DNA from 3 places in the Halalkalibacter krulwichiae genome. Region 2 is predicted to be linked to each of the others. Evidence: riboswitches for the same ligand, from Rfam matches in the RefSeq annotation. Region 2 holds a riboswitch; each other region holds the start of a gene.

Region 1 (2,272 bases), 1.5 Mb from region 2:
GTTAAATATAATACAAGACCTAGAACTAAACCAATGATGAACGTTGCAGCAACAGAAATACTCGTCATATAAAGCGTTTCAAGTGTTGCTTCCCATAGCTTGTCCCATTTTACTTTTCCAAATAATTGATCAATCATGGACAATCACCTCCACTTCAACCTCTTTGTTCCGAATGAAAGTGATCGCTTTATCAATTTCAGATGGTTCTCCATTTAATGCGACAAACAATGTCCCATAAGAACCTTCCTGAATTTTTGTGATTTTCCCTTGAACAATATTGACTTCTATATCGAATTGACGAATTAATTGTGTAATTAATGGACGCTCCGCTTTTTCTCCTACAAACGTCAATTGAACAATTTGACCTTCAGGGTGGTCTTCAAGCATTTGAGTAATGGCATCCACCGTTTCTTCAGGCTCAGTAATTTGTTTCACAAATTCCTTTGTCATATTCGCTTTAGGCTTACGGAATACTTCACGTACAGGACCATTTTCAACAACCTGCCCTGCTTCCATAACGGCTACTTTGTGACAAATCTTGCGAATGACATGCATCTCATGTGTAATCAAAATAATCGTTAAACCAAGCTTTTCATTAATATCAACAAGCAAATCAAGAATGGAATCCGTCGTTTTTGGATCAAGTGCGGATGTCGCTTCATCACAAAGCAATACTTTCGGATTATTAGCAAGAGCACGAGCAATCCCAACACGTTGCTTTTGACCGCCACTTAGCTGTGAAGGGTAACTTTCTCCCCGACCCTTTAAGCCAACGAGTTCAATTAATTCGTTCACACGCTTATCTCGTTCGACTTTTTTTACTCCAGCAATTTCTAATGGAAAAGCGATATTTTCACGAACCGTGCGTGACCAAAGTAAGTTGAAATGCTGAAAAATCATGCCGATTTCTTGACGAGCTTTTCTAAGCTCTTTTTGGTTTAACTTTGATAAGTTTTTTCCAGCTACTTCAACATCGCCCTCTGTCGGGCGCTCCAACATATTCAACATTCGAATAAGTGTACTTTTCCCTGCACCACTGTATCCAATTATTCCATAGATTTCGCCTTCATCAATTTTTAGATCTATTCCATTAACGGCTGCAACCGGGCCATCTTTCGTTTGGAACACTTTGCGGATACCACTTAATGATATCATCATGTATAACCTCCTTGAAGCTCTTCTAACATAGTCTCGTCTAAGATGTCTAATACTTCAATATTTCCAGAAAGCAGCTTTAGACATTTGGGCAAAACAAAAACCCTCCTGAACATCATGATGAACAGAAAGGTTAGTAACGAGTCCTTTCTCTCATCTTTCAAAGCTTCATGCTTTGCAGGATTTAGCACCTTCTTAGATGTTGAATCATCTAACGGTTGCCGGGCATCGTAGGGCCAGTCCCTCCGCCACTCTGGATAAGAGTTTCTTATATTATTTTTAGCAATGAGAGAATAATAGCATGTAAGAAAAAAACTTGTCAACAAATAACCTAAAAACAATTATAATCCAAAAATATACAGCGGAAATATTATAGCGGATCGTCTGTCTTGTTCTCTCTTTTTCTAACGAAAGCGATTCAACCGATTTAAGCATTGAGCTACTACAATGGAAGATTTTTTCTAAATTTGATATTTCCCTCTAGAACCATGCTTTATGAAAAGCCTGGCAGAGTTAATCATGCCAGGCTTTGTAGCGTTCGGATCAGTCCCTTGATCACTATTTTATTTAGCACCAGCCCTCATCGCAGCCTTCTACATACGATTGAACTTGATTAGGATTTTCATTTTCGTAGCGGAAAATCTTATCATTTTCAAATTCAAAGCCTTCCGCCATCTCATGTTGAAACCCTTGGTTCGTTTCAATAACTTTACCAACTTTCGCGTTACCCATATATAAATTCATATGGCCATCTTCATACTTCCCTTTAACTTTACTTGTAACATCAACTTTAATCAGATCCAATGCACTAACCTCCTTACACAGAAGTTACTATTATTGTGTCCTTTTACAAAGAAGACAGTCATGGGGAATTCATGAAAAAGAGGAAAGGCACAACACCCTTCCTCTGTAATCGATATTTCGATTAGTCTTCGCTAATCATTTCTTCATATTGTTCAGCAGACATAAGGTTGTCCACTTCACTTGCATCTTTAGGCTCTACTACGATCATCCATGCTTTCTCATATGGTGACTCGTTAACGAACTCAGGAGAATCATCAAGATCTTCATTAACAGCAACTACTTTTCCGCTGATTGGTGCATAAAGTTCAGAAAC
Region 2 (2,272 bases):
CAGCAATTGTTACATGCAGGTGCCAAGTTAAAAGGTATGACTATTACAGATGAATTAATGTATAGCTTAAATGGGGAGAATTATCATTACGGAACACCGAGAAACCCAAGAGCACCAGGACGTATTCCGGGGGATCGTCAAGTGGCTCTGCTGTTGCAGTGTCTGCTGGTTTAGTTGATTTTGCACTTGGAACAGATACGGGAGGGTCCGTTCGGGTACCGGCAGCTTACTGTGGAATATATGGGATTCGTCCCTCTCATGGAGCTGTTCCAATTGACGGAGTCATCCCTCTTGCTGAAAGTTTTGATACAGTTGGTTGGTTTGCTCAAGATTCAGAATTACTCTTACGTGTTGGCCGACAATTGATTAAGCAAAAACACCCAACGTCTAGTCGACCGTTTTCTAATTTGTTATTTGGCACAGATGCATGGGACTTAGTTGATATAAAAAGCAGATCTACACTTTCTGTTGGCATCAATGCTTTATTAAATACAGCTGAAAGGAACGAATGGGTCCAAATTGCCGAAGAGGGTTTAATGGAATGGGCAAGTTGTTTTCGAACTTTACAAGGGAGAGAAATTTGGAATAACCATAGAAAGTGGATTAACGAAGTGAAGCCGCACTTTGGACCGGATATTAAAGAACGGTTTGAGTGGGCTAGTACTTTAACAGAAACGGATCAAAAGAAGGCTGAGCAACAAAGAATAAAAGTACAGAGTCGGTTGCATGAGCTTCTTGGAGATGACACTTTGCTCATCATTCCGACAACGCCAGGGGAAGCACCATTTTGTCAATTATCTGGAGAGGAGATTGAAAAGAGAAGATCGCAAACGATGCAATTATCTTGTATTGCAGGACTTGCTGGTTTCCCTCAAGTAGCCATTCCTTTAAAGAATGAAAATGGTTTGCCTCTTTCTCTTTCTATTATCGCAGGAAAGAAACAAGATTTGCGATTGTTAGAATGGGTTTATGAAAGAAGAGATATATGGGCAAGTATTTGATAAAGGTAGTTTACTAGATAAGATAAATATAGAGCGAGGGTGATCAAACGTGTGATGAGAGATAATTTGCTCTTATGAATTAGCAAATAACGACAAAATCGCTCAACATATAACGAAAAAGTTATCGAAGAATATCAAAAAGGTTATTGACATAATGAATACAAACGATTAAAGTGAATATATTGATTTGACTGATAATTTAATAAATACTCTTATCAAGAGTGGCAGAGGGACTGGCCCGATGACGCCCAGCAACCGTTCTATTTAATTAGAATTGGTGCTAATTCCTGCAAAACATTTTGTTGTTTTGAAAGATAAGAGAGGATATTTTGTCTATGAATGTAAACCTCTCTTATTGTAAGAGAGGTTTTTTTATATTTTATCAGATTAATAAAAATTAGAGAGGGCGAGAATCGATGAAAAAGGGGTTATTGAGAAGAACATTAGTACCGGTATTAGGTTTAGGATTGCTATTAACAGGTTGCTCAGCAGAAAGCAATGCTTCTGATGAAAAGGAGCAAGGATCAGAAGAAGTGTCATTTGAAAATGTACCTGAGAGATTTGCTAATGGCGAAGGGGCAAATATTAAAGTTATTCGTAAGATCGGCGGTGACGATCACACGGCTCAATTTTTAGCAGGGGCAAAGGAAGAAGGAGAGAGTTTAGGGTTTAATGTCGATGTCTTTACCGCAAATGGTGATTCAGCTCGATTTCATGATGCAATCGCTCAAGCTTTAGAAGAAGACTTTGACGGGTTTATTATTTCACATGGTGATGATGCAGCTACGGTTGATAGTGTACAAGCGTTGGTGGAAAAAGGAAAGAGTGTTGTCACTTTTGATTCAGTAGGAGAGCTAGCTGACATTGAAGGTGTTACGTTGACTTCACAAGATGATGAGGCATTGGCTCAACTGGCTTTAGATCAATTAGTAGAAGATCATAAAGGAGAAGCGAATATAGTTTATCTATGGGTTGATGGTTTCCCGCCAATGGTTAGAAGAAACAATGTGTATCAAGAAGTGTTAGCTAGTCAGCCAGGGATTCAAGAGTTAGAACGATTCGGAGTGGCAACAGCAGATACTTCTGTTCAAACTCAAAACGCTGTATCAGCAATGTTAACAAAGTATCCTGAAGGAGAAATTGATGCTATTTTTGCAACTTGGGATGCATTTGCAATTGGAGCGGCTCGTGCAATAAAAGAGGCGGGCAGAGATGAAATTAAAATTTATGGAATTGATGTGTCAAATGCTGATCTTCAAGAGATTCAAGAG
Region 3 (2,272 bases), 560 kb from region 2:
AAATGATTTCTTTTCCAAGGCTAAGTGCTCTCTGTTTAACCTGATTTCGTACTTTTAGGTCGATAATCGCCTCAACGTCTTCGACTCCAGCTAGGCCAATCATTCTGCGAATCACCTTACAACCAGCAAAACCAATCATGTCCTTGAATATTTGATCCAATGTTTGTCCTAGGTAACCGTTCGTATTCATAAAAGCATCTTGCGGATGTTTATTCCAAAGAACCGTAAATTCTTCTTCGAACACATTCCAGGTTTCTGTAATAACTGTAAGTAAATATTTTTGGAATTCTGCTTTTTTATCAGGATGATCAGCTAAATGTACATCTTGAGATAAGTAGTTAAGGATAATATTAGCGACGAAAGCTCCTATATCAAAACCGATTGGCCCGTAATAAGCAAATTCTGGATCAATGACAACAGTTTCATCATCATTGGCAAAGATACTTCCTGTATGTAAATCGCCATGTAAAAGTGTTTCAGCTTTTGTTAGAAATGTTTGTTTCAGCTGTGCTACTTCGAGTTTTAAAGATTGATCGGCCCAAATGGTTTCTGCAACAAATGGTTTAAGTTGTTCATCAATATTATTTGTATCATGATCAAAGAATGGATCTGTAAACACGAGGTCTTCTGTAATTTTGCAAAGCTCAGGGTTGATAAATCGACCACTTTGTATTTTTTTCTCTTGTTGGTTTAAACCAAAATCAGAATTATAGAAAAGAGTATGGGCTAAAAACAATCCAATGTCTTTTGCTAATTTAGGATACTGGACTGCTTCGATCAATCCTTTTCTGACAATCGTCAGATGGGAAAGGTCATCCATTACTGTGACAGCTAATTCAGAATCACTGTAATAAACTTTAGGTGTGTAATTAGGAACAAGTTGATAAGTCCGTTTTAAAGATTCGCTTTCAATTCGTGAGCGGTCAAGGGTGAGTGGCCAACTTGTTCCAACTACCTTTGCATATGGCAAGGCTTGTTTAATAATGATCGATTTCCCAGTTAATTCTTCTTGAATACGGAAAACTAAATTTAAGTTGCCGTCACCGATCTCATGTGCGAAGAGGAGATCATCTTCGTTAAAAAGTTGTAAATCTTTGCTAAGTTTAATAGCTGTATCAGTAGTTAAAGGTTCGTAAGTTGTGTCTTTAAGAGTTGTCATTGATATCCCTCCATGTTTGTTCCCTGTTATAAAAATAAAAAAATCCTCTTGAATATAGATCAAGAGGATTGAAACAATGCGTTGTTCGTTCCTCTTATCTGTCAGAATTCATTCATTCTGTTGGAAGTAGCACCATTGCTTTTAATAAAGCCGGTTGCCGGGCGTCATCGGTCCAATTCCCTCAGCCTTCTCGTGATAAGAGTTATCAAGTTTAAAGTTGTTTGAAATTATCTTACACAGGGATATCTTACTATGTCAACTGATTTTTTAGAAAATTACGTGTTTGTTTAGCTTGATAAAATGTTTATTTTGATATACTACTAGAGATAGGCAAAAAAGATTGACGCATTAAAAAAATGCTGTCATAATTCAAAACTATCTAAATTGCAAAACTCTTCTAAAAAAGTATTGTATGTGTAATGATGGAGGTAGAGTGTAGTGAGTGAAGTTCAAGCAACATATCTTCTTGAGGCAGAACAAGCCAACTTAAATAAAAAAGCTGAAGCAATTGCATTGGGATTAACAGTAGGTTCGTGGACTAACCTTCCTGCTGTTGAACAAGAACAACTGGCAAAACATAAGGGAAGGGTTGTTGAAGCTAAGATGATTGCAGAGGGTAAAGCAATCATAACAGTTGGCTATCCAAGTGCTAATTTCTCAAATGATCTTCCCGCTGTTTTAACAACGACTTTTGGGAAGTTTTCACTTGACGGGAAAGTTAAATTATTAGATTTAACGTTTAGCGATGATATAAAACATGGATATCCCGGACCAAAATTTGGATTGGAAGGAATACGGCAATTAACAAATACATATGATCGTCCTTTATTAATGAGTATTTTTAAAGGAGTTATCGGACGCGATCTCCATTCTTTAAAAGAACAGATGAAAGCCCAAGCGTTGGGTGGAATTGATATTGTTAAAGACGATGAAATTTTGTTTGAAAATGATCTAACACCACTTGAAAAACGCATTCCAGTTTGTCAAGAGGCGTTACGAGAAAGCTATGAAATCACTGGAAAGAGAACCCTTCATGCTGTTAACCTCACTGGGAAGACGATGGAATTAAAAGAAAATGCATATAAAGCGGTGGAGTTGGGAGCGGATCTGCTT

Evidence for each region. Region 2 has a riboswitch for S-adenosylmethionine ahead of BkAM31D_RS02915 (sugar ABC transporter substrate-binding protein). Riboswitches for the same ligand answer to the same signal wherever they lie in the genome.
Region 1: another riboswitch for S-adenosylmethionine. It lies ahead of BkAM31D_RS18535 (methionine ABC transporter ATP-binding protein); the one in region 2 lies ahead of BkAM31D_RS02915 (sugar ABC transporter substrate-binding protein).
Region 3: another riboswitch for S-adenosylmethionine. It lies ahead of mtnK (S-methyl-5-thioribose kinase); the one in region 2 lies ahead of BkAM31D_RS02915 (sugar ABC transporter substrate-binding protein).

Annotation. Positions count from the first base shown of each region.
Region 1 is NZ_CP020814.1:3,668,194-3,670,465, forward strand. It holds gene BkAM31D_RS18530 (methionine ABC transporter permease) at 1-137, opposite strand, end outside; gene BkAM31D_RS18535 (methionine ABC transporter ATP-binding protein) at 130-1,155, opposite strand; SAM riboswitch class I at 1,306-1,419, opposite strand; gene BkAM31D_RS18540 (YusG family protein) at 1,723-1,959, opposite strand; gene gcvH (glycine cleavage system protein GcvH) at 2,081-2,272, opposite strand, start outside.
Region 2 is NZ_CP020814.1:561,581-563,852, forward strand. It holds partial or broken gene BkAM31D_RS24640 (amidase) at 1-1,001, shown strand, start outside; SAM riboswitch class I at 1,211-1,322, shown strand; gene BkAM31D_RS02915 (sugar ABC transporter substrate-binding protein) at 1,418-2,272, shown strand, end outside.
Region 3 is NZ_CP020814.1:1,119,825-1,122,096, forward strand. It holds gene mtnK (S-methyl-5-thioribose kinase) at 1-1,159, opposite strand, end outside; SAM riboswitch class I at 1,251-1,361, opposite strand; gene BkAM31D_RS05895 (2,3-diketo-5-methylthiopentyl-1-phosphate enolase) at 1,598-2,272, shown strand, end outside.